DNA from 3 places in the Salinicoccus sp. Marseille-QA3875 genome. Region 3 is predicted to be linked to each of the others. Evidence: riboswitches for the same ligand, from Rfam matches in the RefSeq annotation. Region 3 holds a riboswitch; each other region holds the start of a gene.
The links. Region 3 has a riboswitch for thiamine pyrophosphate ahead of thiD (bifunctional hydroxymethylpyrimidine kinase/phosphomethylpyrimidine kinase). Riboswitches for the same ligand answer to the same signal wherever they lie in the genome.
Positions count from the first base shown of each region.

Region 1: another riboswitch for thiamine pyrophosphate. It lies ahead of ACY8DT_RS11965 (ECF transporter S component); the one in region 3 lies ahead of thiD (bifunctional hydroxymethylpyrimidine kinase/phosphomethylpyrimidine kinase).
Region 2: another riboswitch for thiamine pyrophosphate. It lies ahead of tenA (thiaminase II); the one in region 3 lies ahead of thiD (bifunctional hydroxymethylpyrimidine kinase/phosphomethylpyrimidine kinase).

Region 1 covers NZ_CM143103.1:2,355,169-2,362,815, reverse strand. The annotation lists gene ACY8DT_RS11975 (energy-coupling factor transporter transmembrane component T family protein) at 1-197, opposite strand, end outside; gene ACY8DT_RS11970 (ABC transporter ATP-binding protein) at 190-1,596, opposite strand; gene ACY8DT_RS11965 (ECF transporter S component) at 1,602-2,183, opposite strand; TPP riboswitch at 2,246-2,337, opposite strand; gene ACY8DT_RS11960 (ABC transporter ATP-binding protein) at 2,389-4,209, opposite strand; gene ACY8DT_RS11955 (ABC transporter ATP-binding protein) at 4,202-5,923, opposite strand; gene ACY8DT_RS11950 (cysteine hydrolase family protein) at 6,042-6,560, opposite strand; gene ACY8DT_RS11945 (NERD domain-containing protein) at 6,997-7,647, opposite strand, start outside.
Region 2 covers NZ_CM143103.1:461,411-469,057, forward strand. The annotation lists gene ACY8DT_RS02465 (DUF429 domain-containing protein) at 1-536, opposite strand, end outside; gene ACY8DT_RS02470 (single-stranded DNA-binding protein) at 550-786, opposite strand; gene ACY8DT_RS02475 (hypothetical protein) at 1,332-1,751, shown strand; gene ACY8DT_RS02480 (VLRF1 family aeRF1-type release factor) at 1,812-2,603, opposite strand; gene ACY8DT_RS02485 (AraC family transcriptional regulator) at 2,703-3,593, opposite strand; gene tenA (thiaminase II) at 3,682-4,353, opposite strand; TPP riboswitch at 4,433-4,524, opposite strand; gene ACY8DT_RS02495 (hypothetical protein) at 4,568-4,714, opposite strand; gene ACY8DT_RS02500 (Fic family protein) at 4,817-5,860, opposite strand; gene rlmD (23S rRNA (uracil(1939)-C(5))-methyltransferase RlmD) at 6,105-7,472, opposite strand; gene ACY8DT_RS02510 (5'-nucleotidase C-terminal domain-containing protein) at 7,484-7,647, opposite strand, start outside.
Region 3 covers NZ_CM143103.1:1,484,906-1,492,552, forward strand. The annotation lists gene ACY8DT_RS07540 (aldehyde dehydrogenase) at 1-517, opposite strand, end outside; gene ACY8DT_RS07545 (hypothetical protein) at 637-825, shown strand; gene ACY8DT_RS07550 (hypothetical protein) at 918-1,100, shown strand; gene ACY8DT_RS07555 (NADPH-dependent FMN reductase) at 1,204-1,746, shown strand; gene ACY8DT_RS07560 (N-acetylglucosaminidase) at 1,808-2,590, shown strand; gene thiE (thiamine phosphate synthase) at 2,630-3,253, opposite strand; gene thiM (hydroxyethylthiazole kinase) at 3,246-4,028, opposite strand; gene thiD (bifunctional hydroxymethylpyrimidine kinase/phosphomethylpyrimidine kinase) at 4,033-4,833, opposite strand; TPP riboswitch at 4,981-5,101, opposite strand; gene fdhD (formate dehydrogenase accessory sulfurtransferase FdhD) at 5,171-5,959, opposite strand; gene ACY8DT_RS07585 (L-lactate MFS transporter) at 6,120-7,409, shown strand; gene ACY8DT_RS07590 (FdhF/YdeP family oxidoreductase) at 7,476-7,647, shown strand, end outside.

The DNA of each region.
Region 1 (7,647 bases), 870 kb from region 3:
AGCACCACAGCCAGATACCGGAGTCGTATGCCCGATAAAATGATCATGGTGATCAGCATGATGAATGATAGATAAAACAGTTGATTCGGATTGTGCATCAATACGACCAACAGAAATAACAGTATGCCTATAAAAATTTTAGTGAGTGGATTCGTCCTGTCAACGAATGTATGATAATTTTTTATCTGTTCAAGCATGACCGTCACCCCGGACTTCCGTAATCCCTTTATTCTCAAGTATCAGTCTTCTCGTCGGATATCTTTCTGTAATGCCGCGGTCATGAGTGATCATGATGACAGTGACGCCTTCCTCGACGCGTTCATGGAACATCTTGAGCAGTTCGTATGAAAGCTTCTGATCAAGACCGAATGTCGGCTCATCAAAAATCATGACTTCCGGCACACCGCCGGTTGCTGTCGCTACAGAAAGGCGGCGCTTCTGCCCCGTAGAAATTTCAAGCGGATGCAGATGACCCACATGATCCAGACCGATTCTGCCGAGCAGCGCCTCACATTTTTCATGCGCTGCATCCTGTGGATAATGCATCTCCAGGTTGATGAACACTTCGTCGTAAACTTTGTTCGTAATGAACTGCAGTTCCGGGTTTTGAAATACAGGGTAGACGGTGCCCGCAATATCTTTTGTCTTCCTGACTTTTTTGCCATTCACATGGATGATGCCGTCCGTTTTGACCAGCTTCATCAGCGCCAGCATCAGACTCGTTTTTCCGGTGCCGTTTTCTCCTTCAATTGTCAGCCATTCACCTTTTTTGATTATTAAATTGTCAATGTTCAAAAGTGTCTCTCTGCCTCTTTCGAGCGTCATGTCATTTATTTCTATGAGCGTTTCATCTTCTGGCTCAACTTTAGTGAAAACCGGCGCATAGTCCCATGAATATGGGTGCCATACACCGTATTCGTTCAGCAGTTCAATGTAGTTATCCATAATGCTGTGGGGGCTGTCGTCCATGATAAGTTCGCCTTCTGCATTCATTAAGACGACGCGGTCGACCTTATCCCATATCTCGTTCACGCGGTGTTCCACAATGACTACGGTCTTGTCCTCCCAGATATTTTCAAGTGTCTGCCACAGGCCGCCGACCGATGCTTCGTCCAGCATGCTTGTCGGTTCATCAAGCAATAAAGTTCCACTGCCCTGAAGCAGTGCCGAAGCGATCGCGAGACGCTGTTTCATCCCTCCTGATAAATTATTGATGGGCATCTTCAAGTCTGTTTTCAAGCCTACTTTAAAAAGAGCATCCTGTATCATCCGGTCCATTTCCCTACGCGGTACATTTCTGTTTTCCAAAATGAACGCGAGCTCTTCAACGACAGTCGGCATCGTGAACTGTGAATCCGGGTCCTGGAACACGTAGGCAGCTTCTGTATCGACATCCAGGACATCCGCTTTAAAAGGGATATCCATACTTCTCGGTATATTACCGCCGAGAATATTGAGAAGTGTACTTTTCCCCGAACCTGAAGGGCCGAGCATCAGCACCTTCTCGCCCGTCTTTATATTTATATTTAAATTGCTGAACTGTCTTTTATCCGTTTCAGGAAACTTCAGTCTGAGGTTCTTTATTTCAATAGCCAAATCTTCTACAATCCTTCATCATGATTTAATTTGCGGCTGCCGACGAATTTCAATACGCCGGTCTCACGGAGCGCCTGATAGATCAAGTGCGCGAGCACACCTGCAATCAATGCACCGCTGATGATTCTGAACGAAAACATCAACACAATATTCCATGTGGCCACTTCGGCCAGATAACCGTAGAACCAGTCGATCGGCAGTGTGATCAGTGCTGCTGCGATACCTGCGTAAACTGCCGTCATCATCCTGGTGCTTTCATATTTAAAGAGAGCAAAGATGATTTCACATGCGAGCCCCTGAAGCAGAGCATAAACGATTAAGAATACGTCAAACTGCAAAGTGACGATTGTTTCCCCCGCCCCTGCCGCAAACTCAGCAAGCAGTGCAACACCCGGCTTCCTCAATATTAAATAAGCGACGACAGCTGCGATGAACCACATGCCGTAAGCCAGTTCATTCAAGTGCAGTCCGAGCGGCTGGAGAACCGTGTAGATTGCTCCCCACAGCGAATAGATCACTGCAAATACAAAACCGATTACAACTGTTATCAGTACATCTGTCAACGTCAGACCTTTTCTTTCTGCCATAACAAAACCCCTAAAAATATATTTCCAAATAAAAAACACACCGCAAACGTACGGTGTGCATATATTGAAATATGCCACTTTCCTACGCTAGCATAATCTAGATCAGGTATTAAGGGTGAATCTCAGCCCGCACGGGGCACCCCTAGTGGATGTGTTTATTATTCAGTTAACTAGTATGATAGTACACTTGATGCTGTTTGTGAAGTCATTTGGCATTTATCATTTCATAGTAGCGTCCCTCTTTAGCGAGCAGCTCCGCTTCCGACCCGGATTCCAGCATCCGGCCGTCTTCCAGCACAAATATTCTGTCCACCGCTTTGATCGTATTCAGACGGTGTGCAATGATGATGCTCGTTCTTCCTTTCATCAGATGTTCAAGCGCTTCCTGGATTTTAAGCTCGGTCACCGTATCAATGCTTGATGTCGCTTCATCCAGAAGTAGAATCGCTGGATCTGTGATCAGTGCACGGGCGATCGAAATCAGCTGCTTCTGCCCCTGTGAAATAAACCCTTCATCCAGTTCGAGCACCGTGTCATAACCATCTTCGAGCTGAACGATGAAATCATGTGCATTCGCAAGCTTCGCCGCTTCAACCACTTCTTCGTCCGTGGCATCCAGTTTTCCGTATCTGATATTTTCTCTGATGGTCGATTCGAACAAGTACGGGTCCTGCAGGACAAATGCTGTCTGTGAACGTACATTATGGCGTTTGTATTCAGTCAGATTCGTTCCGTCGATCAGCACTTCACCGCCGTCCACTTCATAGAAACGGGCGAGAAGCTGCATGACAGTCGTCTTACCTGCACCCGTCGCACCGATCAGTGCGACGGACTCACCTGCATCGATCGAGAATGTCAGATCTTGTATCGTCGGTTCAAACTGTTCTTTATCATAAGAGAAATAGACATTTTTAAAATCGATTTTGCCTTGTATTGTCTTATCTTCAATCGTTCCATCGTCAGATTCCTCTTTTGTATCGATGATCTGGAACACACGCTCGGCTCCCGCAATCGCAGACAGCACCTGGTTGAACTGGTTCGAAAGGTCTGCAAGCGGACGGGTGAACTGTCTCGCAAACTCTGCGAAGATGACGATGGTTCCGATTGTAACAAGGCCGTCTGTATATAGCGCCATCAGGCCGCCGGCACCGGCGACGATCGCAAAGCTGATGTTGTTCAGCATATTCATTATCTTAGGGATGAAACCGGCATAAAGCAGCGCCCAGAAAGTGACATGCTTCAGTTTTGATGCCCGTTCATCGAAAGCCGCTATCGTCCTTTCCTCCTGTGAAAAAACTTTGACGATTTCCTGTCCGGAGACTATCTCTTCGATATATCCGTTCAGTTCCCCGGTTCTCCGCTGTCTCTGCTTATAAAGGGGACCGGTCCTTTTTGTTACGAATGCCACACCGAAAATGAGCACCGGGACGATGGTCATCGTGAGCAGCGTCAGAAGCGGGCTTAAATATAACATTACAGAAACTGTACCGATCAGCGTCACTATGCTTGTTGTGAACTGGATGAACGATGAGTTCATCGTCTGAGACAATGTTTCAATATCATTCGTCATCCGGCTCATCAGTTCACCGTGCTGTCTCTTATCAAAAAATCTGACCGACAGTTCCTGCATATGTGAAAATAAACGGACCCGCAAATTGTAGATCGTCCTCTGTGCCAGTCCCACCATTAAGAAGGAGGCAAGGTACTGGGTCCCCGATGACAGCAGATAGATGAAGAATATGAAGACCAGCACCCCGATCAGTCCGTCGAACTCCTGGACGACGAGATAATTGTCGACAGTCTGTCCGACAAGGAACGGTCCCGCTATTGTCAACAGACTCGTTATCATCACCACGAAGATGATGAAGTACAATAATCTCCGCTCATTCCTCATGAACTGCCATAGGCGGACCAGCGTCCCCCAGAAATCATTGGCCCGCTGATCCTCTTTTTTCTTCTTACCTTTAAGATCTTCCTTGGTTAAGATCGGTTCATAGCCGAACGGTCTTTTTATTTTATCAATCATCGATATGCCCCCCCTCATTTTGGGATGCGTTGATACGTCGGTACAGCTCTGATCTTTCCAGCAGTTCCGTGTGGGTGCCGGTTGCACTGATCCTGCCGTCATCAAGGAGGATGACTCTGTCTGCAGTCTGTGCCGTGACAATCTTCTGTGTAATGACGATACGGGTCGCCTTCTCTTCATTCAGAGCGTCCCACAGCGCCGATTCAGTTTTAATATCGAGCGCAGAAGTGCTGTCATCCAATATCAGTATCGAAGGACGTCGGACGAGCGCCCGCGCAATTGACAACCGCTGTTTCTGGCCGCCTGAAAGTGTCACACCGCGCTGGCCGACAATCGTTTTATATTGATGATCGAAGTCTTCGATATTTTCATGAATCTGTGCTTTTTCAGTCGATGCGACAATATCCGTATGCAGCGCTTCATCGTCCCCCCATAACAGGTTTTCATAGATCGAGCCCGAAAACAGGATTGCCGACTGGGGTACGTAGCCGATCGTCTGTCTGAGATCTTCTTCATTCCAGTCCTGGACGTCTATGTCATTGACGTAAACATTTCCTTCGATTACATCATACATCCTTGGAATCAAACTGATTAAAGTACTTTTGCCTGAGCCTGTCCCTCCCATGATTACAAGATTTTCATTTTCAGCCACTTCAAAAGTGATATCTTTCAATACATATCTTGTGGAACCCGGATATTTGAAAGACACATTGCTGAAGCGTACAGAACCCGCTTTCGCCTCTTTGTAGATTGCCTCATGATTATTCTCTGTAACCGGTGAATCAAGCACCGCATTCATACGCTCGCTGCTCGCCTTCGAACGGGAGTAGGCAATGATGATGAATGCAAACATCGAGAATCCACCCTGCATTCTGAGGCCGTAGTTGATTACGGCAACCACTTCACCAATCTGAACATTGCCCGTTGACAGCAGGTCTGATGATGCCCATATGACAATCAGGAGACTCGTGTTCATTATGAGAAGCAGTACGGGTAAAATCGACTCCATCAGCCTCAGGCCGCTGACAGTATCATTTTTAAGCTTGCCGGCCACACCGAAAAATTTATCGTTTTCAAATGACGCACGGTCGTTCGCCTTGATCAGGCGCACCGCCTCCAAATTCTGCTGGATGAATCTGTTCAGCTTATCCAGACGCTTTTGGACACGTAAAAATATTTTTGCCCCGTGTTTTGCCGCTATGTATAAAAATATCAGAAGGAAAGGCGTCAGCAGGGATAGATAAAAACCGAGCGTCGGATTTACCACGAACGACATGACCAGCGATCCGACGACAAGGAGCGGTGCCCTGAGTACAATACGCAGAGACATATATAACAGCATCTCAGTCATCAGGACGTCCTGCGTCAGTCGCGTAATCAGACTCGAAGTCGGAAACTTGGACAGCGTAGTCAAAGTGAAGTTCTGAATCCTTTTAAAAATCGCCATTCTGAGATCATAACTGAAATTCGTAGCAACGAAACTCGCAAAATACGAGTTGATGATTCCTGCGATGAATGACAGTAAGCTGAGTGACAGCATGACGCCCAAATATAACCAGACGACATCGATTTCCTGCATGACAATTCCGTCATCAATTACCTTTGATATGAAAAATGGCTGCAGCAGCTCTACTGTGAGCTCTGTCAACATACATAACAGAGCTATCGCCATAAACCATTTATATTTAAAAGACTTCTTAAAAATCTTGAACAATTGCTACACCACATTTCTTTCGAGTACCGAAGTATTGGTTATATTATGACACAATTTCGTGATGATTAGTAGTCCGATTTTTCAAAAAAATAAAACCGGCTGCTGATGAACAGCCGGCCTAACCGGTAATTGTCACATTCATATTGGAAAGCACCTCGATCGTCATATCATGGAGTTTATCACTCGTACTGGCAACCAGCCTTTTATTTAACATGATTTCGGCCTGGGGGAAGATATTTTGAATCACCATTATATTCGCAAGGATGCATATGTTCGTCTCGGCCCCGACAAACTCGATTGGACGATTGTTTTCAACATCATACCTGTACTTTTCAAGAAGGCTTTTTGCCTCATCCGGCGGAATGCCGTAAAATGTTTTTGTATATTCATCTCCGTGACTTTCAAGAAGCTCTCTAAACTGTGGATAGATGGCTTCATCAAAATGGATGCTCTCTTCCGAGCGGTTTTCGTACTCGAATTCAGGATACAGATTTCTCGTATATATGATCGGCTCATCTTCCTCTATGGCCTTTTTAATTCTGGCCTCGATACCGTCATTTATCTTGTTTGTCCATTTGGCATAACCTGAACCTCTGCCGTCAAAAATATCATTTTGCAGATCAATAGCTACAAGCATCGGTAGACCCCCTATTAATTTAGTCTATTATGTACTGATTTTACTATTTTATGCGGGCGTGGTCATTTATTTGAGCTTGGCTGGTTGTGGAGAAAGCGACGTAAACCAGTTATTTTCGATGGTTCGCTTGTTTCGGAGTGCGAGAATCCGAGCATAGCCATGATTTTCAGCGGCTCGCTCGTTTTGGACGACAGGAATACGAGCACAGCCATGAATTTCAGCGGCTCGCTCGTTTTGGACGACAAGAATACGAGCATAGCCAGGAATTTCAGCGGCTCGCTCGTTCTGGACGACAGGAATACGAGCATAGCCAGGAATTTCAGCGGCTCGCTCGTTTTGGACGACAGGAATCCGAGCACAGCCAGGATTTACGATAGCTTGCTCATACTTAAAGACTTAAAAACATACGTTTTCAAGGTAATTGTCCTTTCATGGGTCAGAGCTCCAACATTTTATTCTTCATATGCTTTCTTATGTAGAAATCACTGATTTGTCCTCCTGAAAATTTCTGGACTGATACTGGGTTCAGTGACCAACACCGGTTCAATATTTTCATTTCTTCAATTACTCGGCGGGCTGCTTCAAGTATATGTACCGTCTCACTACATACACCACATTTAAACCAGTACCGGTTCAATCGCACCAACCGTTCGCCGCATCCTACACAGAACACACCCTTTTCCAGACTCTGAAAATCCACAACCGCATCGCCCTGGTATTTCAAGTCGAATAAACGCCGGGACTCAAGATTATCCACGAGCTTGCTGTGATCATAATGATTGTTGACCATGGCTTTGGACAATTTCTTCTTCAAATTACTTCTGACTATGATTTCATTTCTTGCAGGCAGATTAAAGATCGTCTGGTTTTCATTAATAAAAACCACTAAATTGAACATCCTGATCCTATGCCCGAAACTGCCAAGCAGCCTGCCCAGCATATCCCGCTGTTTCACCACTTGTATCAATGGATCCGAGAACTCATTGCCATTTTCAAAATACCACTTGGCATCCACATAATTAAGGTCGAAACTGTAGTTCTTGATTTCAAATGTATATAAAAAGTCCTTAGCCAAAATCAAATTATC
Region 2 (7,647 bases), 1.0 Mb from region 3:
ATTTCTGTCATTGTTTCATCGAATGTCGTTTTGGGCTTTCTTTTATATTTGACCGGCGCAATTTCAGTAAACAGTCCGTTGACGATTCCTGTCGGAAACGTTTCAACGATGCTGGATTTCATTTTGTCGAACCCGAGCTGTATGCCGGGGATTTCTTCTTGAATCATATGCATCAATGTTTCCCCGCGGATTTCACCAAATACTTTTGTGAAATAATTTCTGTTTGAATTGAAGGCGCTGATACGGTGGCCGTTAATCTTCGCACGCATCATTGCCCCTTCCGCTCCGCGTGAGCCACCTTCATTCGGTACGACAAGTGGCGCATCAATGGCGATTGTCAGAGGTTCAGTATGATGCTGTTTGATGACATCCAATATCTCTTCATTCGTGTACACTTTTGAATCCAGATATTCAACATGTCCGGATCGATCCAGCACGCATACACCCGTTTCATTTTTATAAGTCCATGCGAGATCAATCCCGATGAATCTCATTTCATCCCAACTTTCCGATAAGAAAAAAAGGAGTGTTTCCACCCCTTCATTCATTTTAACCTATTTTCTTATATTGTTGCTGGTTTGATGAAGATTTCTCTATCACTTCGACAGACTTCTTGCTGTTTGCTTTTTCCAAAAACATTCTGCCCAGCGCTGTTCTTTCCTCTGTCGGCATTCTGTTCCATTTATATCCTTTAAATAAATCTTTCACTAAGAAAACTTCGCCGTCATTCAGTGACTTCGTTTCCTGCCATGCTTTTTTCAATAACTTCTTTTCTTTTTTAGCCATGGTACTCATCCTCCATTCCTGATTATTGTTATATACCCAGTTTGTATGTAGTTGTAATCATTGAGGTGCGGAATCATTGGAGAGTCGCTTAGAATATGATCCATCTTTTTGCACGACCGCTTAAGATACAGCAACATAGTGCGATTTCAACACCCGGATTCGTAAGCTTTCAAAGATTTCCGCAATAGCTTACGATTTCAACACCCGGATTCGTAAGCTTTCAAAGATTTCCGCAATAGCTTACGATTTCAACACCCGGATTCGTAAGCTTTCAAAGATTTCTGCAATAACTTACGATTTCAGCACCCGATTTCGTAAGCTTTCAAGAATTTCGGCAATAGCTTACGATTTCAACACCCGATTCGTAAGCTTTCAAAGATTTCCGCAACAGCTTACGATTTCATCATCAGATTTTGACAAATATTGAGATATTCTGTCTTCTGTCGACCATTAAAAATTTCCAAAAATATGAAAATAAATGATTTCAATATGTTTATCAGGGGTAAAGAAATAACGAATGAATCTTATGAGATTGAGGTGATGTGATGGCTACGTTTATTTTACTTATAATTATCGGGGCGATATCGGGGTTTATTTTAGGCCTGGTGATGAAAATAGTCCGGTTAACGACAGGCAATGAAGGAGAGATTCTTCTTTATAATATGGATTATATCCCTGTTCTTAAGCGCTGGGCGGATAGAAGCATCACCGGTCTCACGTTTCATTACATGACCTGTATCGTCAGCGCAGTTGTCTTATTCTACCTGCTGGTTCCTTTTGGATTTGAAAGGGACGTATGGCCATATATATTCGTCTATACAGTAGGCGGCGGGATACTATATTTTTTGAGCATGCTGACTCCGACGCCTCCAAGCCATAAGGATACTGCTGCCTGGATCAACTGGACTGTGAGCCATGCGATTTTCGGCGTATCTGTCGGTGTCCTCATCTATTTGTGGATATGAAATAAGCACCCGGGATTTGCTCCCGAGTGCTCTTTAAATAGTGAGGTGCTGCAATTTATATCAAATTAAATCCTGATATATCTCGTTTACGATTTCATGGTTCGGTTTCATACCGATATTTTTGGTCAATACGCCAAGAAGGTGTCCTTGATGCATATGCTCCTCTAAATCTGGAACCAGCTCATTGCTGCCTACTAGGTATGCACCTTCCAGCCCGCGGTCTTTGATCTCTTTGCCGAGCCTTGGTGCCAGATTTTTATACCAACGGTTTTTATTTTCATCGAAACGGCGTTCGAAGTGATCCTGGTTGGAACCTCTTGAACCGACCGATGCACCGCTGCTGTAATCCAGCCAGTCTTCACGGTTCAAATCCCAGCTGAAAGTGACCTCATCTATTATGGATCCGAGTTCCGTTTCAATAAAACGCGCATCCATCTGCTGAAGAACGACTATCGCTGCTTTCGGGTACTTTTGAACCATCGCCTCAAGCTGCTGTGTGGCAGGTATTTTCTCCCAGTGGAGTGTCGTTGTCACAGGCACCTGAAGAATTTTTTCTTCCCACAATTCTTCATCGGCAGAAGCTGTAATCATCAGACCTTTCTGCAGTTCCATCTGCAGTTCACCTACACGATCCTCTACCTTTTTAAGCAGTTTCTTCAGTGCTTTCTTCTCGGGTTCAGCTGCCGTATTATCTGCGTAATTTTTCATCTCTTTAATCTCATTTTTCAAGTGGATTTTCCATTCGCCATTATTCAAATCCGGGTTGCTTGCATCTGTATTCAAATATAAAGTCAAAACACCGAGTTCGTCCTCTTTTTCGTTGATGCGTCTAATATCTTTTCTTACAGACATAAATTTTTCCCCCTATTCAAGTTGTATGCTCCGGGTGGGTTGAAAAACACTCATATACATCTTTAAACTTATTTACCCTTGATGCCAGTCAATAAAACACTAAAAAGCCGGACAAAGTTTATTTGCCCGGACGATGATATCCCTATTAATCTTTATCCTTGATTGTAATACAAATCTCGCTCTATCCTCTTTATCTGCCAATATTTCAGGTCCCGAGTCCAGCTCATAAGATGCAGACGGCAGCCATTCCGTATAAATCCGCATCCATGTTTTTTCAATTTGTTGCCAGTCCCCTTCCGCTTCAAAGACGATCCATTTATAAGATCCGATTTTCAAAGTGGAATACTCGTCTGTCTCATCATCTGAAAATGCACCGATATACTGATTGAAAGTCGCTTGAGCTGTATCATTCTCACTGTAATCTGCTGTGGCGTGAACTATTCCATATCCATTCTCTTCGGACATCGATGCCAAATCAGTCATTGTCGCTTCACTGATGGTTTCCATCATCTCTCCATACGACGGCGAAAGCACCTCGTCCGCCATTTCCACTTCATACTTGACTCCAACGATTTTGAACGGTTCTTTTTCCACAATACGGTATTTCATTTCGACTCCTCCTTGAATAGTGAGTTGAAAGGACATTTTAGGATATGTTTTTAAACTCTGTTCATTATCTCTTACTGCCGATGGCGTCACTCCGTGAAAACTCTGAAATGCCCGCGCGAACGCATCCGGTGACTGATAGCCGTATTTTACCGCTGCATCAATCACTTTGATATCCGACTTTTTCAATTCCGCCGCTGCAACAGTCAGACGCCGCCTTCTGATGTAATCAGAAATTGTGATGCCGGACAAAAGTGAAAACAGCCTTTTGAAATGATATTCGGAACTGTAGGCCCTCTTTGCCACTTCTTTTAAATCAATCCGATTTTCAAGATTATCTTCGATATAATCCAGCGCCTGATTGAATCCTCTTAACATATCCATTCAATTACCTCCACTCACTAACAAGTCTATCAACCGGTGTTTCCCGCCACCCGACAATTTCTGCCCGTTTCAATCGGGTAAAATAAATTCATTCCCGCTCGGACATCCACGTTTCAAATGTGTATGACATCTCCCAAAATGCCAGTTCGTATTCTTTCGCGATCACAAACTGATCAATGATCTTTTCCTTTTCATCCTCACTTGCTTTCGCTGCCAACTCATCAACCAGGTCGATCATTTCCTGAGTCGACTCCTGGAACCAGTCGCTCGCGTACATCCGGATCCAGTTGCGGTAGATTTCCTCATAAGGTTTCGCCTCTTTATATTTCATGCCGATATCCGCATACAGCCAGTAACACGGCAGAATCGCAGCGATGATCTGCACGAGACTGCCGGACAAGGAAACTCTGTACAAATGGGACGTATAGGCATAAGCCGTCGGTGCCGGTTTGAAGTTTGCAATGTCCTCGTCGGTAATATTTAAAATTTCAGCATGTTCTTTATGTACAGTCAGTTCCGCTTCAGCAGTATTTTTCGCCTTCCCGGCCAGGCTCGCAGATACATGAAAATCATCCGCATGCGCCGCTGCGAATGCATGGACTTTCCCGTAATGTTTCAAATAATAAATATCCTGCAAAATATAATTCTTGAATGTTTCGAGCGGCAGGTCACCTTCAACAATACCTTTAACGAAAGGATGATTCAGACTCTTATCCCAGCTGTCTTTCGTCCTTTCCCTCAACTGTTCTGAAAAACGCATAAAAAATTCCTCCTGTTAGTCGTTCCGACTGGAGGAGGAGGGATTGATGCTTTTATATATTGATTCGATCTTTATTCAATAATAAATTTATCCACTTCCCTCCGCTGGTATTAACCAGTTCAGGTTCAAAGGGTACTTCTCAAGCCTTTAAGACTGCCCCCAGTTGGAACGTATTTGGTTTATATGACCAACATACACGAGTTGCGGATATTTCTCAATACATCACTATTTGGTAAATAGATGAATCGTCGCCTTCAATCATATTGGATCTGATTGCATATAGTGCACCTCTAAACTCTTTCTGATTGTTAAATCTCACACCCATGATGGTTAATTGAGGTTTATTTACGTCCAGTTTCATTGAACCCGCCTCCATGTTTTCGACTGCGGAAATAGTTGATCTTGACAGGCTTTATTTTGAAATTTGAATCAGACAATCCGTTAATTCTAATAATTTCAATACTTATTTTCTAGTATAAAAAGTTGCTCTTCCTTTACCATGGCGCTCAATCTCGTTATCTTCAACAAGTTGTTTCAGCGCGTTTTCAATTGATGCCCTGCTGATACTCGGGACCAGATCCATGATTTCACTCTTAGTAAATTTCCCTAAATTTTGATTTATTGCTTGAATGACTAATTCCTTGGAAGGTAATTTATCATCCATTAAATCAACTCTCTCTTCAAAATCACGGTAAGCAGAAAGTATTATTCCTAAAATATATTTAATGAATGGAAAAGGATTATTCTCTTCCTCATGCCATTTGTGATTACTTTGTTCCAATACCTCATAATAACTTTCCTTGGTCTTTTCTATTTTGCTTTCAATACTGATATACTTTCCAACAACATAACCTTCTCTATATAACAATAGAGCTGTTAATAATCTCGACATCCGTCCATTACCATCGTTGAACGGGTGAACACATAAGAAGTCAAGGATAAAAATTGGAATCAACACAAGTGGATCAATTACATCGTCCTCGAGTGTCTGATTATAGCTTTCGCATATATTATCAATTGCAATAGGTGTTTCATAAGAATCAAGCGGTGTAAAAATCACACTTTGTCTTCCATCCGATCCGGTTTTGGTGATGATATTTTGTGTTGCTTTATATCTTCCGCCAAATGATTTCGCAGAATACTGATATAAATCTCGATGTAACTGTAAAATATACGTTGATTGGATAGGTATAAACTCAAAGCTTCCATGAATGGTATTTAACACATCCCGGTAACCCAGGATTTCTTCTTCATCCCCGTTTCTTGGAATTGTTTTATCCTGGTATAGATCACGTAGTCTCGAGTCGGTGGTCACAATTCCTTCAATTTCATTAGAAGCTTCTGTGCTGCGAATCTTCGCTATTTCAACTAACTTATCCAGAACAGCAGGTTTTTGTTTTAAATATAATTCTTGTCTGCCTTTGTACTCGTGTATTTGTGAAACCAATCCGAGAATCTCGCTATCCCAATGATAATATTTCAAATTATAGTAATTGAAAGCTCTCATTCGCTTAACCTCCTTTTTAATCGCCTAATTATATCATTTTTTAGGCGTATTTAAAATAGATTAGGCGTATTATCACCTAAAATTAATCTTTCTTAGGTGATTTTTGTGTCAAAGGTGGCTAAGTTAATTATAAAACCCACTTTCCCAACTCATTTGTCGTTGAACAAAAAATGGATCACGGGGCCAGGGATGATAAAAGTATTGAATAGATATTGAATCTGACATGAAAAAACAAAGGTTTATTTTAGTTAGACAACTTCTTCTCCAACAGCGTCACCGCTTCTATATGATTCGTCTGCGGGAACAGGTCCACCGGCGTTACCGGGCTGACTGAATAGCCGCCCTGTTCGCTCAGGATTTTCAAGTCTCTCTGCAGCGTGCTCGGGTTGCATGAAATATAAACTATCTTTTCCGGCGCGACTTCTACCAGACTGTCGAGAAAGTCTTCGTGGCACCCTTTTCTCGGCGGGTCGACGAATACCAGGTCCGGTTTTACACCTTCTGCAACCAGCTGTTTCATGACCACCTCCGATTTTCCGAGATGATATTCTGCATTATCAATGCCGTTCAGCTTCGCGTTTTCTCTCGCGTCTTCGACGGCAGAATCCACGACTTCGATACCGATGATTCTACCGACATGTTCTGCCGCGACCTGACCGATGGTGCCGATGCCGCAATACGTATCGATGATTGTTTCATCGCCTTTCAAGTCCGCAACTTTCAACGCTTCCGTATACAGTTTTTCCGTCTGTTCATGGTTCACCTGATAAAATGACCGTGCACGGATCTTGAACTTTTTGCCAAGCAGTTCGTCGGTAATATACTCTGCACCGTGCAGCACTTTCGTCTCACTGCCGTAAATTACATTCGTCTTATCAATGTTGATATTCTGCACGACACTCGTAATCGCCGGGAATTTCTCAACCAGTATCCTTATAATATCGCCAAATGGATTTTTATGACCATTGGTAATAAAGCCCACCTGGACTTCAGAATCATCATGGTTCGAGCGGATGATCAGATGACGCAGCAGCCCTTTATGCTTATGCTCGTCATAGATGGATATGTTGAACGTTTTAAGCAGCTCACGGACTTCATTCATAATGTCGTTATGAATGTCCTTTTGAATCATGCAGTGTTTAATATCAATGATGTCGTGACTTCTCGGTCTGTACAGCCCGAGCTTCAGTTCACCATCCACTTTCTGCACAGGAATCTGCGATTTGTTGCGGTAATAGCTTGGTGCTTCCATGCCTATAGTTTCATGCACATCCACACCGAGCTTCGCCTGGCGGTTGATGTTCGCTTCAACAGTGCCTTTTTTGAATGCCTGCTGTTCACTGTAACTGAGCGGCTGGATCTGGCAGCCGCCGCACTCGTAGTAATATACACACGGCGGGACTATGCGCTCGTTCGCCGGTTCGATAAGTTTGGTCATCTTACCGTACCCGAATTTTTTATTCGCTTTGATCACTTTGAATTCTATTTCTTCATCTTTCAGTACATCCTGGACAAAGATCGGGTAGCCGTCGATCTTTACCACACCGAGTCCCTGGTGAGTATAATCCAGAACTGTACTTGTATAATATTCATTTTTAACAGGTAGTGTCATTTATATCCCTCTTACATTTCAATTTCGTACCAGCTGTAACCATCATCTATCGTTCGGATATGCCTGATCGGTTCGTCTTTAATATAGTTTTGTGCCTTTGTCGCGGAAATAAAGTAATATTTGCCGGCAGGTATGACCGTTATCGGATTTTTCAGTTCAAACTCTGGTCCGTTTT
Region 3 (7,647 bases):
GCTGGTTGGTTTCTATACCCCCTTCAATTGAAGTGACGTATTTTTCAGGAAATGCCAGTTCAATCACTTTTGTAATGACATCCGATACGTGCGGTGTATGCTCAGATGGTTTTAGAATTGCAGTGTTGCCTGCGCTTAGTGCACCGACCAACGGTGCCACTGCCAGATTGAAAGGATAATTCCATGGAGAAATAATCAAGATGACACCGTAAGGTTCTTTGTAGATTGTTGACTTTGAACCGAAATGCGTAACAGGCGTTTTAACATTAACAGGTTTTGCCCACTCTGCTAATTTTTTGAGATGAAGGTTTATCTCACTGTAAATTATTCCTATTTCGGTTAAAAAAGTATCACTTTCATTTTTGTTGAAATCCGCCTTCATGGCGAACATCAGATCGTCTTCATAAAACTTGATGGCATCTTTCAATTGTTTTAACGCTTTTATACGCACATCCAATGATAGTGTTTCTTTAGTTTGGAAAAATTGTTTTTGTTTATGGAATATTGATTCGTACATATACTCACTCCTTATAGACTGATTACCCGAATTTAAAATAATTAATTAGATCGAAAAACATTGCATTTTATCAATAACTTTCTATAATTAGTATAACTTAAGTAAAGAAGGTGATGCCCATGGATCAGAAGATGAATATATTTAAAGGCAGTTTGACCAATTATCAGTTGAGTGAAGCTTTGGAAATGACGTTGGATGAGATCGATTCTGTATTGAATGGAGAAATTGACGTATCGGCGTTAAGTCCTGAAGTGATTGATAGAATCAGTCATCTTGAAGATGCATTGTTCGGGCATGGCAGAAAGTGATTTAAATGTATTAAGCATATAGTTGAAGTTTGTGAAGGATGTGATATAATTAGTTATTGAATCGTTTCGATACTTATGAAGAAGGTGATATTATGAACACTGAATTGAACCTTTCACTACTCGTGGAAAAATTAACTGCATACCAAATCAGTCGAGCTGTAGGTGTCGATATGGATTTAGCACAGAAAATTGTTGACGAAGAAATTAAACTCGAAGATTTACCTGAAGACACACTGGGTAAATTACAAGAATTAAATCATAAATTGATGAGCTGAGACTTTGTTAAGTCTCTTTTTTTACTTCTTTTGACGTATGTGAATCCTCGTATGGTAAATGTTATTATTGATGTACTAAATATTTTTATAAAGGAGCAAACTTATGAATCTGCTGATTATTTCCGGGAGCCCCTTTCCAGGTTCAAGCACAGCTTTCTTAGCAGAAGAAATAAAAGCTCAGATTGAACAGCCTGAAAACCATGTGGAAATAATAGAGTTGTGTGAGTGGGATATCCCATTACTCGGCCATCCTGATACGGAAGAACTTGAAAAATTCAAGCGGATTGCGAGCGAGGCGGATGCGATTATAATTGGAACGCCGAACTTCCATACTTCGTTTTCAGGAATATTGAAAAATGCTTTGGATCATTTATCATTTGATCAGTTTGAAGAAAAACCGGTTGCTCTCTACTGCACAAGTGGCGGGATGAGAAACACTGACCCGCTGGCGCAGTTAAGAATTGTCATGAGGGGGCTGCACGCATTTGCTATCCCGACACAGCTCTGTGCAAGCAGCGCTGATTATGAAAAAGATGAGAACGGTGACTACGGAAACCTCAGTAATGAGATGAAACAAAGAATCGGTAAGATGTTGGATTCATTGATATCTCTTGCGGGTATGACTAAAAGTAAGCATCAGATTTGATGCTTACTTTTTTATGGTATTACTAATTTCATATAAGTATGCGAAGGAAAAGGTATAAAACATGTTGAATAAAGATAAAAATGATTTGCCATTATTATTGCTGAGCATCATCATGGGTGTTTTTGTTATCACTTTTATCGTCTCTGAAACAATAGGAAACCGAAATTATCAATCTGAATACACTTTCGATGAAGCTGTTTCAGCCCAACTGGATAAAAACACGCAGGACGTTACCATTCAAGATGGTGAATTGACGAATGCTGATGAAAATCAGTTGAGAGAATATATGAAGACTGACCAGGACCATTATCCGCTGCAGCATATGGATCTGCGTGAAAAGGTTGAGGTGGACATTGATATATTGAATGAGATATTGAAGGACAAAGGTATCCTTGAGGGACGTGGGGAAACTTTTTTGGAAGCGCAGAATCTCTATGATATTAATGTATTATATCTAATCAGCCATACCCAGGTAGAGACAGGTAATGGTGAATCAGAGCTGGCACAAGGTGTAGAAACCGATCAGACCTACTATAATTTTTTTGGTATCGGTGCATTTGATAAACAGGCAGTTGAGGCAGGTTCAAGCTATGCAGAGCAGGAGGGCTGGACTTCACCTGAAGCGGCTATAATCGGCGGTGCAGAGTTTATAAGTAATAATTATGTCAATAATTATCAAAATACATTATATAAGATGAGATGGAACCCAGAAAAGCCGGGAACTCATCAATATGCAACAGATATCAGATGGTCGGTAATCATCGCTGATATAATGTCGTCTTATTATAAAGATTATGAATTGAATACCGCTGATTATGAATATATTGAGTATAAAAATGAATGATAAAACGTCGTCATTATTTCAATGACGACGTTTTATATTTTATTCCAGGAATTTACGGACAGAGTGGCGAATGTCCTCCGACTGGGAAATTGCCGAAATGACTGCGATGCCATCCGCACCATTTTCTAAACATTGATTATAGTTATTCAGCGTTACTCCACCGATAGCCACCATCGGTAAATTTCCTATTTTTTCACGCATCAACTTTAAGCCGGAGACACCTATAGTTTCACCTGCATCGTCTTTTGAGCTTGTTGCAAAGACTGGTCCCGTACCAATATAATCGACATTATCCAAATTGCTGGCAGCTAGTTCCATCTCATCACGAACGGACAGTCCGACAATTTTATCATCAAAATATACAGGCAACTTTTCAGGACTCATATCATCCTGGCCGATATGGATGCCATCGGCTTGTACTGCCCTCGCAAGATCGACATCGTCATTTATGATGAAGGGAACATTATATCCAGCAGTCAGTTCTTTGACCGACAGAGCAAAGTCCTGTAGCTTTTTACCAGTCAGTGCATCAGTTCCTTTCTCTCTCAATTGAAATAATGTGATGCCGCTCTGTAATGCCTGCTCTATTATGTGAAGACTGCTCTTTATATCTCCACCATTTGAACCGTATATAAAATAAAGTCTCAAGTCATTTTTATTCATGTGATTTAACAGCCTTATCTTTTAAAATAACATCATCATTCAAATACAACGCATCGATATAATCCGGTATGAAAGTACCGGGGCCTGCAGCACCGTTCTGTACTGCAGATTCGGCACACAGGTTATAGTAACTGACAGCGTCTATAACGGCGTTATTAACATCGTCACTTTTGGCGATGAATGTCAGTGTAACTGCGCCAAGAAGACATCCTGAACCCGTTATTCTCCCTTGCAGTCCGTGGCCGTTATGAAGAGTATATTTATGATCATGTGTAACGATGGCATCTGTTTCTCCTGTAACGAGTACCGGTATATTATATTTACTAAATGTATTTTCAGCTATTTCAAGTGCATCACTTTCCTCAGCAGAGTCGACACCGCGGGATATACTCTCTTCTCCTGACAATGCCAGCATTTCACTTCTGTTTCCTTTGATGAGGTCAACCTTATAATTCTCGATCAGTTCATCGATAAGGTTCTTTCTGAAAGAAGATGCGCCATAACCGACCGGGTCCAATACGACAGGGACGTTATTTTTATTCGCCTGAACGATCATTTCTGACATCAATTCTTTCTTGTGCGTGTCAGCAGTGCCGATATTGATCAACAGCCCATCCGCTGCTTTCATCAGAGATTCAGCCTCATCTTTTTCACCACTCATAATCGGTGAAGCACCCAGTGCAATAAGCCCGTTGGCGGTAAAGTTTTTCACTACGTCATTTGTTATACAGACAATAAGCGGCGGCTCTTCGCGTATACTTTGTAAAAGTGACATAAATTTACAACTCTCCTTTATATGCAAAATGGTTAACCGGTCCGTCACCTTTTCCAATTCCCGGAGTCTTCTGTATGGCCATGGTTATATACTTTTTCCCGATCCGAAAAGCTTTCTCCAATGGCTTGCCTTTGGAGAGTTCTGCTGTAATGACAGCTGAAAATGTACACCCTGTGCCGTGAGTATGATTAGTGTCCACTCTGTCTGAGGTCAATCTGACCTCATTATCCTTTTCGAACAGGTAATCCACCGCAGCACCTTTTAAATGCCCTCCCTTTATGATTACACTTTGCACTCCAATCTCTTCAATGAATACTTTTGCGGCTTTTTTTACATCTTCTTCATCTTCGATGTCCACACCTGTGAGTTTTTCCGCTTCCATGATATTGGGCGTCACTGTCAAGGCTGCAGGCAGCAGTTCATCTCTCAAATAGGCTATGGCGTCCCCGCTTATCAGATTATGCCCTGACGTTGAAATCATTACCGGATCGATGACAAGCGGCATTTCATATTTTGTGACGTAAGATTTTAAAACCCGCATCATCTCTTCGGTTGCGATCATTCCGCTTTTCATGGCATTCGGCACCTCATCTGAAAATATACTTTCAAGCTGTGCTGAGAGAAAATCTGCAGGCACGTTGAAGACATCCTGCACCCCCATCGTATTTTGTGCTGTAAGTGATGTGACAGCGGACATGCCATATACTTCTCTCGAATGAAAAGACTTGATATCTGCTAAAATACCAGCTCCGCCTGTAGGGTCAGTTCCTGCAACCGTCAGAGCAATCGGCAGACGTTCTGTCATATTTACCCCATCCTTCCCTTTACCAAAATAAAAAACCCGTTTCCGGCAATGAAATCATTGCAGAAGCGGGCTTAGTAATATAAATAACAGCACACACCAAAAGAGCATCATAGTCTATAGAAATATATTTGGTTAGCTGTTTGATATTTATGTACTAAACCACTTCCTTACGCTAGAATTACCCAGATCAAGTCGAAGGGATCAGCACTTTCTGATAAATTTATATCAGAAATCTGCTATCTCAGCTAATGCACCCCTAGTGGTACTGTTATTTACTTAGTTTTATGATAAATGTGTAAAGCATGTAAGTCAAATGACACGAGTCTAAATATAAAGATTATTCAATTTCCTTTATACGCCATGGATGGCTGTAGACATTAAATGAATTGCCGCGCACAAATCCGACTGCAGTAATGTTTAGGTCATGGGCAAGTTTTACTGCCAGATCCGTAGGAGCAGATTTGCTCAGAACGATGCCGACACCGATTTTAGCTGCCTTAGTTAAAACTTCGGATGAAATACGGCCGCTGAATACCAGAATCTTATCCCTGACTGAAATATTATTTTCAACGCAGTAGCCGTATAATTTATCAAGTGCGTTATGACGACCGATATCGCCGCGGTGGACGACAGTGCCATCAGGGCTGCCCAGACTCGCATTATGAATGCCGCCTGTTTCCTTGAAAATTGTACTCGTCGTCTGCATTTCTATCATCAGCCTGCTGATCTGTTCCGGGGTCAATGTCGTTTTACTCATTGATACTTTAGCTGTATCGACATCGTTTTGAAAGTAGAATTGACGGCTTTTGCCGCAGCACGAACCCAATATGCGTTTAGAATACTGGAAATGATCGGTAGGAATTGATTTGTTCAGCTTTATATGACAAAAGCCGCCTCTGTCATCGAGATTGATGGACAGAATATCTTTATAAGATCTGATTGCACCTTCGGACGCAAGAAAGCCGATGACCAGCTCTTCCAGGTGTTCAGGAGAGCATACAAGAGTGGCAAACTCAATATCATTGATATAAATAGTCAACGGGAACTCTTCTGCAACTACATCATCTATATCAGAAAATTGACCGTCAAAGTATCTGACAATCTTTCTGTCTGTTGTTATTTCCATTTTATAACCTCTTTAAAAATATTTTCGGAAAGATTTCACAATTCAGGAAAATGCATTGTCCAGCTATTGATAAACATATATAATACATTATAGCAAACATATACATTTTATATGATAACTATATTTAATGTAAATATTTAAGCTTATGGGGGGAAATTAAATGGAAGTAAACAAGAATCGCTGGTTGATAGCCCTTGCAGGTGTCGGTATACATATTTCAATCGGCTCCGTCTATGCATGGAGTGTTTTTACCGGTCCGCTTCAGGAATCGGTCGGCTGGTCATTGTCTGATGTGTCATTCACATTCAGCCTGGCCATTTTATTTTTAGGGCTCTCTGCAGCATTTATGGGCCACTTTGTGGAAAAGTATGGTCCGAGAGCTTCCGGTTTAGTATCGACAACATTTTTCGCTGTCGGTATGGCAATGGCGGGATATGCTGTACAAATTGAAAGTTTATGGCTTTTGTATCTGGGCTATGGTGTGTTTGGCGGTATCGGTCTCGGGATAGGTTATATTACACCGGTCTCAACGCTTGTCAAATGGTTTCCGGACAGAAGAGGGATGGCAACAGGGCTTGCAATTATGGGCTTTGGTTTTGCTGCGATGATTGCTTCGCCGGCAATGGAATTTTTAATGAATGAATTCAGTATTGCTGCAACATTTTACATACTTGCTGCCATTTATTTTGTAGTGATGCTGGCATCCAGCCTGTATCTGGAAAAGCCGCCTGAAGGCTATTTACCCGAAGGTATGAAAAATGATGATAATTCAGCTAAGGAAGTAAAACAGGATCTGGTGCAATTAACTGCGAATGAAGCAATTAAAACGAAAAGGTTCTATTTTCTGTGGTTGATGTTATTTATTAATGTCACTTGTGGAATCGCTATCTTGGCAGTAGCCAGCCCGATGGCCCAGGAAATTACAGGTATTTCAGTAGCGGCTGCAGCAATCATCGTAGGTATTATGGGTGTGTTCAACGGCGGCGGACGATTGATATGGGCATCAATTTCAGACTATATCGGCCGGCCGAATCTATATACTATTTTCTTTATAATTCAAATTGGTGTGTTCGCAATGCTGCCTCTGGTCACAAATGAATACTTATTTGCAATTTTATTGTTTATTATGATCTCCTGTTATGGCGGTGGGTTCTCTGCAATTCCAGCGTATATTGGTGATATTTTCGGTACGAAACAGCTTGGCGCCATTCATGGTTATATTTTGACGGCATGGGCTGCTGCAGGCCTCGCAGGTCCATTTATTGTTGCGGAACTTTACGAGGCGACAGCGAGCTACACGATGACACTGTATATATTTACCGCAATGTTTGTAGTTGCACTGATTATTTCATTATGGATCAGAGTGGATATTAAAAAATTGAGGGAAAGCACTTCTCAAGTGAGAGACAGTCCACAAACAATACAAGAGAAACCTCAGACATCTGAGTAAATATTCTTTTTAAACATATAAACTTAATGTATAATATATATACTATCGATAAAAGGAGTGTCATAAATGGGTAAAACTTTACACCCGGGTCCTATTAAGAAAACTAAAAAATGGGATACCAGTCTATGGGTCAGCCCTGTACCTTTTGGATTCACAAAAGTTAAACCAAGACATATTATAGATTCGGCAAAAGTTGCATGGAAAAACAAGGATAATCTGAACTATGCAAAAAATATAA